Regions from separate parts of the Variovorax sp. P5_A3 genome, predicted to be linked through region 1. Evidence: predicted binding sites of a transcription regulator. Region 1 holds the regulator's gene; the other holds the start of a gene.
What was found. Region 1 encodes sigma-54, which starts transcription at its own class of promoters, with help from an activator protein. Its sites were predicted from a motif close to TGGCANGNAANCTGCTTT; they were not measured.
Positions count from the first base shown of each region.

Region 2: the regulator sigma-54 is predicted to act here: its motif matches at 4,192-4,209, upstream of nirB (nitrite reductase large subunit NirB).

Region 1 covers NZ_JBFUKW010000011.1:112,354-118,271, forward strand. The annotation lists gene AC1D3B_RS18850 (CHAT domain-containing protein) at 1-1,475, shown strand, start outside; gene AC1D3B_RS18855 (RNA polymerase factor sigma-54) at 1,498-3,084, opposite strand; gene lptB (LPS export ABC transporter ATP-binding protein) at 3,206-4,000, opposite strand; gene lptA (lipopolysaccharide transport periplasmic protein LptA) at 3,997-4,686, opposite strand; gene AC1D3B_RS18870 (thiol:disulfide interchange protein DsbA/DsbL) at 4,810-5,457, opposite strand; gene AC1D3B_RS18875 (SPOR domain-containing protein) at 5,540-5,918, opposite strand, start outside.
Region 2 covers NZ_JBFUKW010000004.1:175,764-181,681, forward strand. The annotation lists gene AC1D3B_RS08255 (bifunctional protein-serine/threonine kinase/phosphatase) at 1-185, opposite strand, end outside; gene AC1D3B_RS08260 (formate/nitrite transporter family protein) at 212-1,024, opposite strand; gene nirD (nitrite reductase small subunit NirD) at 1,085-1,426, opposite strand; gene nirB (nitrite reductase large subunit NirB) at 1,446-3,974, opposite strand; gene AC1D3B_RS08275 (patatin-like phospholipase family protein) at 4,402-5,607, shown strand; gene AC1D3B_RS08280 (GNAT family N-acetyltransferase) at 5,582-5,918, opposite strand, start outside.

The DNA.
Region 1 (5,918 bases):
CGGAGTGGAACCGCGCGCCGAAGATCCTCTACGCCTTTGCATCGCCGTCAGGCTTTGCCGCCGTGCCGGCACAGGCGCACCTGGAGGCACTGCGCCGCGCCATCGACCCGTGGGTCAAGGCCAGGGACACGCCCGCCGAACGCGTCGTCGAGGTGCGCAAGTTGCTTACGGTGCTGCCCAATGCCACGGCGCGCAGCATCAGCGATGCCTGCCAGGCCGAGGATTACACCCACGTGCACCTGCTGGCGCACGGTGCGCCGCTGCCCGGCTCGGACCGCCGCTACGGCATCGTGCTATGCAAGGAAGGCGAGGCCACCGAGCACATCGTCGTCGACGGGCAGAGCCTCGCGATGGCGCTCAAGAGCATGAACTCCAACGGCCGGGCGAAGCAGCCGCCGACGGTGGTGAGCCTGGCGACCTGTGATTCCGGCAATGCCAGTTCGGTGCTGACACCGGGCGGCAGCATCGCGCACGAGCTGCACGCGCAGGACATTCCGTGGGTCATCGCCTCGCAGTTTCCGCTGTGGATGCGGGCGTCGAACGTCGCGGCGGAACTGCTCTACAGCGGACTGCTTGCAGGCAACGATCCGCGCTGGGTCGTGCATGAACTGCGACAGCGCCTGAGGATCGACCTGCCGGACACCCACGACTGGGCCAGCATCGTGGTGTACGCAGCCGTCGCGCCGGACCTGGAAGCCCAGGTGGACGCCTTTCGTAGCCGGCAGACCAAGTCGAAGATGGAGGTCAAGTTCGACCGGATGGACTCCCTGGTGCGTGGCAACGAGACGGACCCGGCCCGGCCCGGCACACCCATCAGCACCGAGACCGCCGCCGAACTCGACCAGCTCAGCGACCAGATCCGCGTCGACCTTGCGGCCTGGCGCGACAGGCCGGTCGCGCAGCGCAATCTCAAGGAGAAGGCAGAACGCCTCGGGATGAGCGCAGCCAGCGAGAAACGCATCGCCATCATCCACGCGCTGGTCGGCAATGTGGCTCGCAGTACCGAGGCTTATCGCAAGTCGCGCGAGTTCTACGAAGCGGCACTGAAGATCGAATCGGTCAATCACTGGGTGATGACGCAGTATCTGTCGCTCGCAGCCATTCCCGCGCTGGCGCCGGATGAGGGAGCGCTGAGTGCGTTGCGCACCGAGTACGGCAAATGGTGGCTGGTGGCCTGGCAGCTGGCGCAATGGCAGCTTCGTACGGCGGCCATCACGGATCGGGTTTGGGCGCACGGCACGCTGGCAGAGCTGGAGCTGCTCGGTGCTGTTTATGGGGGCGACGCATTCCAGCCCCAGGTCGCCAGGGATCGCATCGTCGAGCATTGCAGGCAGATCCGCGAGTTGTCGACGGATTCGTTTCCGGTGCTCTCGACGCAACGCCAGTTCAGGCGCTATGTGGATCACTGGTCGCGCATGCAGTGGGAAGGGCTCGCGCAGGCGGCGCTGGTGACGCTGGAAGGGCGCGAGGCCTGACCTGAGGCCCCTCGCAGGCCCTTCAGAGCGCCTTGCGCAGATTCGCGGGTGCGATGCGCAGCGCTTCGCGGTATTTCGCGACGGTGCGCCGGGCGCATTCGATCCCCTGCTCCTTGAGCATCTCGGAAATCTGGCTGTCGGACAGTGGTTTCTTCAGGTCTTCCGCACTCACGAACTGCTTGATCAGCGCGCGCACCGCCGTGCTCGACGCATTGCCGCCCGTTTCCGTGCCGAGCGCCGAGCCGAAGAAGTATTTGAGCTCGACCGTGCCGTAAGGCGTCGCCATGTACTTGGCAGTGGTCACGCGGCTGATGGTGGACTCGTGCAACCCGAGTTCGTCGGCGATCTCGCGCAGCACCAGCGGACGCATGGCGAGTTCGCCGTGCACGAAGAAGCTCTTCTGCCGCTCGACGATGGCGTTCGACACGCGCAGGATGGTGTCGAAGCGCTGCTGGATGTTCTTGATGAACCAGCGCGCCTCCTGCAGGCGCTGCGAAAGCGCCTGGCTGCCCTCGCCCTTGTGCTGCTTGAGCGCACCGGCATAGATGTCGTGCACGCGCAGGCGCGGCATGACTTCGGGGTTGAGCATCACGCGGAACTTGGTGTTGGTGCCGTTGCCGACGCGCGTGACGATCACGTCGGGCACGACCACGTTGCGCTCCACGTCGACGAAGCGGCGCCCGGGCTTGGGCTCCAGCTTCGCGATGAGCTGCAGGGCGGCGCGGACTTCCTCTTCGTTGCTGCGGGTGAGCGTGGCCAGGCGCTTGAAGTCGCGACGGGCGAGCAGTTCCATCGGTTGCTTGCAGATCGCGATGGCGGTCTTGCGCACCTGTGCCTCGTCATCGGTCTCGTCCTCGTCGGCCAGGGCGCGCAGCTGGATGGTCAGGCATTCGCCCAGGCTGCGCGCGCCCACGCCGGACGGCTCCAGGCTTTGCAGCAGGCCGAGCCCGACCTGGAAGTGGTGCACGAGGTCGTCGAACTGGTCGTTGTCGTTGCCCGCGAGGCCGGACGCCAGGGCGGGCAGCGAGTCTTCGAGGTAACCGTCTTCGTTGAGCGACTCGATCAGGAAACGGAGTGCCGCGCGATCGGTTTCGCTCAGGCGCAATCCCAGTGCCTGCCGGTGCAGGAAGGACTGCAGCGATTCCTGGCTGCGCGCGAGTTCGGTCGCGTCCGTGCGCTCGTCGTCGCCGAGGTTGTTGGCACGCGCGGGGGCGTCGCCGCCCCATTCGCTGTCGTCGGGCGCGAGGTCGATCGTGCCATCGCCTTCCCAGTCGGGCTCGCCATCGGCGGTGTCGGCTGTGGCGACTTCGGTGTCGCCAGTGGCCGCGACGGCGACTTCCGGCGCAGACGCCGACGGGCCGGGCGTGAAATCGCCCTCCCCATCGGCAAACCGATCGTCATCGCGAACCGGCGTATCGGCCGTCTCCAACCCGAACTCCTCGCGCGTAGCCTCCTCGGCCGTGCGCTCGAGGAATGGGTTGTCATCAAGCATCTGCTCGACTTCCTGCGTCAGCTCGAGCGTGGAAAGCTGCAACAGCCGGATCGACTGCTGAAGTTGAGGCGTCAACGCGAGATGCTGCGAAACCCGCAGCGACAAACCCTGCTTCATGGAGATAGTGAAACCCTCTTGACCAGAAGGCCGCCGCGCCCGGCCGCCCGTAGCGGCCGGCCTGCCCCCGGCAGGGGGTAGGCGGAGCACGAAGTGCGGAGCCTGGGGGCGAGCAACATGTTCACATCCGGAAATGTTCGCCGAGGTACACGCGCCGCACCTCGGCGTTGTCGACGATCTCGGCCGGCGTGCCCTGGGCCAGCACATGCCCGTCGCTGATGATGAAAGCGTGATCGCAGATGCCCAACGTTTCACGCACGTTGTGGTCGGTGATCAACACGCCGATGCCACGTTCCTTCAGGAAATTGATGATCCGCTGGATCTCGATCACCGCGATCGGGTCGATGCCCGCGAAGGGCTCGTCCAGCAGGATGAAGCGCGGCTGCGTGGCCAGGGCGCGCGCGATCTCGACGCGGCGACGCTCGCCGCCCGACAGGGACAGCGCGGGGGAATCACGCAGGTGGTCCACGCGCAGGTCGGCCAACAACTCGGTGAGGAGTTCCTCGGTGCGCTGCTTCGACAGCGAAACCTGGCGTCCGTTGGCGTCGGGCTCGCGCTGCAGTTCGAGCACGGCGCGGACGTTCTCCTCGACCGTGAGCTTGCGGAAGATCGATGCTTCCTGCGGCAGGTAGCTCAGGCCCATGCGCGCGCGCCGATGGATCGGCATGTGCGCGATCGGCTCGCCGTCGATGGTGATGTCGCCGGCATCGGCGCGCACCAGGCCGACGATCATGTAGAACGAAGTCGTCTTGCCGGCGCCGTTGGGCCCCAGCAGGCCGACGACTTCGCCCTTCTGCACACCCAGCGTCACATCCTTGACAACCTTGCGGCTGCCGTAGCTCTTCTGAAGCCCACGCGCCTCGAGGCGGCTGCCCGGAGCGCCTGCGCCCTCGCTCATGCCTGCGGTTTCGATCACTTCTTTGACTCTCCGCCAAGGGTGGTGGTGGCGCGCAACCCGGTGCCCGGCGCAGGGGCCGGGGCGGGCGCGGCGGCGGCCGGCTTTCCGCCGGCGGCGGGTGCCGCTGGAGCGGCCTTGGGGGTGAGGATCGCCTTGACACGACCACCCGGCTGGGTCGCAACGCCGGCATTGGGCGGCAGCGAGGACCCGTTGACGGTGAAGGTGTCGTTGCTCTGGTCGTAGACGATCAGCGGACCGCTGCTCTCGTCGTTGGGCGTCGCCCCGATCAGTCGGCGCATCACCGCGCGGCGGATGAACTTCACGTTGTCCGCACGGCTGTCGTATTCGATGACTTCGCCCTCGCCCTCGATCCACTCGTCGGGACCCGAGTCACGCTTCTGCTTGTAATAAGCCAGCTTGCCCGGCGCCGCGGTCACGACGCCGTACTGGTAGCCCTCGGGGTCCTGTCGGACGTCGATCTTGTCGCCACGGATGATGATCGTGCCCTTGGTCACCACCACGTTGCCCGTGAAGACGCTCGTCTGCTTCAGATCGTCGTAACGCATCGAATCCGCCTCGATGTTCATCGGCTTGGCGCGATCGGCCTTCTCGGCGTGCGCGCCCGATGCGAACCCGGCCAGCGCCAGGGCAACAAGCAGTCCACGACCGAGATGGCGAAGGGGGGAGGAAGGTGGCGAGATCATAGAGGCACGAAACTTGCTGCGCATTGTATGCGGCCGACGGATTCGGTCTCGCCGGGCGCCGACAAAAAAAGCCCGCCGAAGCGGGCTTCACGGACGGACGGGTGGTCGGACCACCCCGTTTGCTCAACCCTTGCGGGCTTCGCCGATGAGGAAATCGACGGCCTGCAGCGCACGGTCGAGCGAGCCGGCGGTATCGCCGTCCACGTACCAGCGGCCGGCCACGCCGAGCGCCGGAACCCCGGCGACCTGGTAGTCGCTGGTGAGCTGCGCGGCGCGCTTGGCCTTGCCGGAGACCGAGAAGGACTTGAACAGCTCGGCGAACTTCTTGGCATCCAGCCCCGGCTGCTTCTCGACCCAGGCGAGGATCGCCGCGTCGCCGGTCATCGGCACGCGCTCCTTGTGGATCGCGTTGAAGATCTTCTGCTGGTACTCGTCGACCTTGCCCATCGCTTCGAGCGTGTAGTACAGACGCTGCTTGGCTTCGGTGTCGTTGCCGACGAAGGGGACCGGAATCCGCTTGAAGTTGACGTACGGGGGCAGTTTCTTGACCCAGGCTTCGAGTTGCGGCTCGAAGGCCGCGCAGTGCGGGCAGTTGTACGAAAAGAATTCGACCACCTCGACCTTGCCGGCCGGCGTGTCGACCGGCGCGGGCTTGCCGAGCACGATGTAGTCGGTGCCGGCCTTGGGCGGGCGCTGCTGGGCGTGCGAGGGGGCCACGAGCGGAAGAAGGCCCAGCGAGGCGGCGGCCAGCGAAAAGTCACGACGTTTCATTAAGAGGTTCTCCTATCGGCTGAAAGAGCCCGCGCTCCGGAGTGGAGTTCCCCGAGGGCGCGAAGTAAAGATAAGTGAAAGTTCAGCGCTGGACGCGGACCAGGGCCGATTCGAGACCGCCGCTGTCGAGGCGCTCCTTGAGTTGATCGGCATCGTCCTTCTTGTTGAATGGGCCTGCGCGCACGCGATAGACGGTGCGGCCGGCCTGCTCGCGCTCGGTCACGCGGGCTTCGACGCCCATGAGCGACAGCTTGGCGCGCTGCGCCTCGGCGTCCTCGGACGTGCGGAATGCGCCAGCCTGCACGAAGTACATGAAGGGATCCGTACTGGCGCTCGAACTGCTGCTGCTCGCGCCGGAGCGCGCCCTGGCGAGGTCGCCCAGCGGATCGCTCGACGGCGTGGCATTGGCCTCGGCCGGAACTGGCGCGGTGCGTGCCGTGCGCGGCGGCGTGGTGGTGGTG
Region 2 (5,918 bases), on a different contig from region 1:
ACCGCCGCGGCGCTCGCCACCTGGCTGACGCGGCTGGAGCCGATGCCGTCGGCGAGAGCGACGGCGATGCCCTTGGAGATCCGCAGCGACCCTTCCGGCAGCATGGCGCCGTGGAAATCCTGGTTGACCGAATGGGGCCTGGCCAGCGAGTGCTGGCCGAGCGTCACGCGCAATGCATTGCTCATTCAGGCATTGAGGCGCGCGCGACGGATCAGCTCACGACGCGCTTCGGCGCCGTCTTGTAGTGCGTCGAGTACAGGGTCGCGCCGACGAAGGTCAGGCCACCCACCAGGTTGCCAAGCACCGTCGGGAGTTCGTTCCAGATGAAGTAGTCCATGAGCGTGAACTTGCCGCCGAGCATCAGGCCGGTGGGGAACAGGAACATGTTGACGATCGAGTGTTCGAAGCCCATGTAGAAGAAGACCATGACGGGCATCCACATGCCGATGGCCTTGCCCGACACGGTGGTGGACATCATCGCCGCGACGACGCCGGTGGACACCATCCAGTTGCACATCACGCCGCGGATGAACAGGGTGAGCATGCCGGCGGCGCCGTGGGCGGCATAGCCGACCGTGCGGCCTTCGCCGATGGCGCCCAGCTTCTGGCCGACGAGACTGGGGCCTTCGGAGAAGCCGAAGGTGAAGATGATCGCCATGAACACCGACACCGTCAGCGCGCCGGCGAAGTTGCCGACGAACACCAGCCCCCAGTTGCGCAGGCAGCCGCGCCAGGTGGCGCCGGGGCGCTTGTCGAGCACCGCCAGCGGCACCAGCGTGAAGACGCCGGTCAGCAGGTCGAAGCCCATCAGGTACAGCATGATGAATCCCACCGGGAAGAGCATCGCACCCACCAGCGGGTTGCCCGTGTTCACGCTCACCGTGACGGCGAAGGCCGCCGCGAGCGCCAGGATGGCGCCCGCCATGTACGAGCGGATGAGCGTGTCGCGGGTGGACATCAGGAGCTTGGATTCGCCGGCGTCGACCATCTTGGTGACGAACTCGGCAGGTGCTAGATAGGCCATCTTGGTTCCTTGGAAAAGCGGGAGAAGACTGAAACTGTCGAAGTGGTTGAGGCGAAGGGACTACGCGAGCGCAACGAGCACGCGCCCCTCGTGGACGCGCACGGCATGGGCTCGCACCGAGTGTTCCGGTGCTTCGAGGCATTCGCCGTTGCGCAGGTCGAAGTGGTTCTTGTAGAGCGGCGAGGCCACGACGATTCGGTCCCCCAGGCTGCCGACCAGTCCGCGCGAAAGCACGCTGGCCTTCGCCTTGGGATCGACGTTGTCGATGGCATAGAGGTCCTGTTGCTGTCCGACCCGGAAGATCGCGACGTGCACACCCTCCACGAGGGCGCACACACCGGTGTCGGGCAGGATGTCGCTGGCGGCGCACACGGCGGTCCAGTGAAGCGATTCGGTGGTCATGTGGAATGTCCTCTGGCGTTCAAACGGTGGCAACGTCGTCCTTGGCTTCGCGTTCCTCGATCCGGGCGGGCCGGTTCTGGCCGCGCTCCTTCACGAAGACGATGTGCTCGTCCGGCTTCTCGCTGTTGACGAAGGAGCGGAAGCGCTCGCGCGTGGCCGGGTCGTTCACCGCGGTCTTCCACTCGCACTGGTAGGTGTCGACCACGCGCTGCATCTGCGCCTCCAGTTCGGCGGCCAGTCCGAGGGTGTCCTGGATGAGCACGTCCTTCAGGTAGTCCAGGCCGCCCTGCAGGCTCTCGCGCCACGTGCTGGTGCGCTGCAAGCGGTCCGCCGTGCGCACATAGAACATCAGGAAGCGGTCGATGAGGCGGATGAGCTCGGCCTTGCCGAGGTCCGTGGCGATCAGCTCGGCGTGGCGCGGCTTCATGCCGCCGTTGCCGCACACGTAGAGGTTCCAGCCCTTGTCGGTGGCGATGATGCCGACATCCTTGCCCTGGGCCTCGGCGCATTCGCGGGTGCAGCCCGAGACGCCGAACTTGATCTTGTGCGGCGCGCGCAAGCCCTTGTAGCGGTTCTCCAGTTCGACCGCCAGGCCCACGCTGTCGTCGACGCCGTAGCGGCACCAGGTCGATCCGACGCAGCTCTTCACCGTGCGCAGCGACTTGCCGTACGCATGGCCCGATTCGAAACCGGCGGCGATGAGTTCCTCCCAGATAGGCGGCAGTTGCTCGACGCGGGCGCCGAAGAGGTCCACGCGCTGGCCGCCGGTGATCTTGGTGTAGAGGCCGTATTTCTTCGCCACCTGGCCCACCGCGATCAGCCCCTCGGGCGTGACCTCGCCGCCGGGCATGCGCGGCACGACCGAGTAGCTGCCGTCCTTCTGGAGGTTGCCGAGGAAATAATCGTTGCTGTCCTGCAGCGCAGCCAGGTCCTTCTTGAGGACGAATTCGTTCCAGCACGACGCGAAGATGCTGGCAGCGGCCGGCTTGCAGATGTCGCAGCCCAGTCCCTTGCCATGCCGGGCCAGGAGGTCACCGAAACTGCGGATCTCGCCGACGCGAATCAGGTGGTACAGCTCCTGGCGGGAGTAAGCGAAGTGCTCGCAAATGTGATTGTTGACCGCCAGCCCGCGCCTGGCCATCTCGGCCTTCATCACCTGGCCCACGAGTGGAACGCAGCCCCCGCAGGTCGCACCGGCCTTGGTGCAGGCCTTCAACCCGGCGACGGTGCAGGCGCCCTGCCCGACCGCCTCGCATATCTGTCCCTTGGTCACGCTGTTGCATGAACAGATCTGGGCACTGTCGGGCAGCGCGTCCACGCCGAGCCCGGGCCTGGCCTTGCCGTCGCTCGAAGGCAGGATCAGGAACTCCGGCTCGGCGGGCAGCGCGATGCCGTTGAGCGCCATCTGCAGCAGGGTCCCGTATTCGGCCGCGTCGCCCACCAGCACCGCGCCGAGCAACTGCCTGCCGTCTTCGCTGACGACGATCTTCTTGTAGATCTGCTTGTGCTCGTTGACGTACTGGTAGGAACGCGACTTCGGTGTCTTGCCGTGCGCGTCGCCGATGCTCGCGACGTCCACGCCCATGAGCTTGAGCTTGGTGCTCATGTCGGCGCCCGCGAAGGCCGCGTCGTCCTGCCCGGCGATGTGCTTCGCGGCCACGCGCGCCATGTCGTAGCCCGGCGCGACGAGGCCGAAGATCTGCTCGTTCCACGACGCGCACTCACCGATCGCATAGACGTTGCGATCGCTCGTGCGGCAGTGGCTGTCCACCGCCACGCCGCCGCGCGGACCGACCGCCAGCACGCACTGGCGGGCCAGTTCGTCGCGCGGGCGGATGCCGGCGGAGAACACGATCATGTCGGTCTCGAGCCAGGTGCCGTCCGCGAAGACCATGCGGTGGCGGGCCGTCGCCCCATCGGTGATATCCACCGTGTTGCGACCGGTGTGCACGTGCACGCCCAGCGCCTCGATGCCGCTGCGCAGCGCGTGACCGCCACCCTCGTCGACCTGCACCGCCATCAGCCTCGGCGCGAACTCCACGACGTGGGTTTCCAGGCCCATGTCGCGCAGGGCCTTGGCGCACTCCAATCCCAGCAGGCCGCCGCCCACGACGACGCCGGTGCGGGAGCGCGCGCCGCAGGCCTTCATGGCTTCCAGGTCCTCGATGGTGCGGTAGACGAAGCAGTTCGGCCGATCGCGGCCCGGCACCGGCGGCACGAAGGGCGCGGAGCCCGTGGCCAGCACGAGCTTGTCGTAGGGCACCACTTCGCCATCGACAGTGGTGACGGTCTTGTTGCGCCGTTCGATGGCCACGGCCCTCGCCGCAAGCCGCAACGTGATGCCGGTGCGCTCGAAGAAGCCCGGCTCGACGAGCGAGAGGTCTTCGGCTGTCTTGCCGGCGAAGAATTCGGACAGGTGAACCCGGTCGTAGGCCGGACGAGGCTCCTCGCAGAGCACCGTGACCTCTGCGTTCGCGAGGCCGAGTTCGTCGAGCTGCTCCAGGAATTTGTGGCCCACCATGCCGTGGCCAATCACTGCAATCTTCATGTCGGATCCTGCACACAACCGCCCTCGTGACGGGTGCAGACCGCAAGGAGGCTGTCAGACAGCCAGTTGCAGAGGACCCCCGCGTGGAACGGATGCGAATCGGGTTGGAACAGGCGAACCGCTTGCGTCCCCGCGCACAGTTCGCTCGAATCCCGCCGTCATTAGCGGAGGCACCGTAAATCCGCGGCAACGGTGCCGACGGAACAGTGGAGGATCCTGAGCAACATCCGTGCCAAACGAAATCCACGGGATGGGCCAGGACTCGCACCGAAGCACGCGGCAAGGCGCGTGCGGGGCCCGAGGCGATGCGCCGTTGTGGCGCATGGCCTCGCCGGTTTGGTGCGGCGAGCTACTTGCCGGACGTCCCGGTCCAGCGTAAGGTCAGTCGCGAAATCCATGGGACCCTTCTCTTGATCGAAGTAGCGCAGTGACTCACACCGGCCTGGTACTGACCGGTGGCGGAGCACGCGCCGCCTACCAGGTCGGCGTGCTGGAGGCGCTGGCGGCCATCCGGCGAGATGCGGGTGCCGCCGGGCAGTCGAGCCTCTTCCCCATCATCACCGGCACGTCGGCCGGCGCGATCAACGCCGCGGCGTTGGCCTGCGGTGCCGACGACTTCGACGGCACGGTGCAGAAGATTGCGCGGGTCTGGGCGGGACTTGTGCCGGCGCAGGTCTACAAGGCGGACGCGCTGACCGCACTGCACAGCGATGCGCCCTGGGCACGCCTGCTTTCCGCGGGCTGGCTGATCGCGCAATGGCGACGCAGCGGCCTGCGTGCCCTGCTCGACAACACGCCGCTTCGAAAGCTGCTGGAGCAACTGGTGCCGCTGGACCGGCTCGCCGGCCTGATGGGGCGGGGCCACCTCGATGCGCTGGCGGTCACGGCGTCGAGCTACAGCTCGGGCGAGCACGTCACCTTCTACCAGGCGGGCCCGCAACAGCAGCCCTGGATCCGGTCCCGCCGCATCGCCGTGCCTGTCGACATCGCGCACGAACATTTGCTGGCCTCGTCCGCGATCCCGTTCGTCTTCCCGGCGGCGGAAGTCGAGATCCATGGACGTGCCGAATACTTCGGCGACGGCTCGATGCGCCAGTCGGCGCCGCTGGCCGCGGCCATCCACCTGGGCGCGGAGCGCATCCTGGCCATCGGCGCGGGTCGCATGCAGGAGCCCGCCGATGCACTGCCGCCCAACGCGCTGAGCGGCTACCCGACGCTGGCCCAGATCGCCGGTCATGCGCTGTCGAGCATCTTCCTGGACGCGCTCACAGCGGATGTGGAGCGACTGCGCCGCATCAACGGGACCTTGTCGCTGATCCCGCACGAAGCGCGCGATCGAACCGTGCTGCGGCCGGTGGAACTGCTGCTGATCGCGCCGTCGCAACGCATCGACGTCATTGCCGCGCGACATGCGCAATCGCTGCCCCGAGCCGTGCGCAGCCTGCTGGGAGCGCACGCCGTCCCGGCGACGACGGCCGACATCCAGGGTTCGGCGCTGGCAAGCTACCTGCTGTTCGACTCGGCCTTCACGCAGGAATTGATGGCACTGGGGCGGGCGGACGCGCTGGCGCAGCGTGAAGCGGTTTGCGGCTTCTTTGGGTGGACGGTCAAGACTCCGGCCCCAGGCGCTTGACCATCCTGACCGCATCCTCGACGTCTTCGTAGTAGCCCGGGCTCGTGCCCGCTTCGGCGAAGCCGTGGCGAAGGTAGAAGGACTTGGCCTCCGCGTTGCCCGCCCTCGCCTCCAGGCGGATGGTGCGGATGCCGGCGACGGCCGCAGTGGCTTCGAGCCAGGCCAGCAGCGCCGAGCCCAGGCCGCTGCGGCGCTGGGATGCACGCACCGCGAACAGCGAAATGTGCGCGTCGTCGTCACCGTACTGCATGATCGCGAAGCCGAGAAGGACGCCGTCGCGCCGGGCCACGGCCACGTTGGTGGCCTCGTCG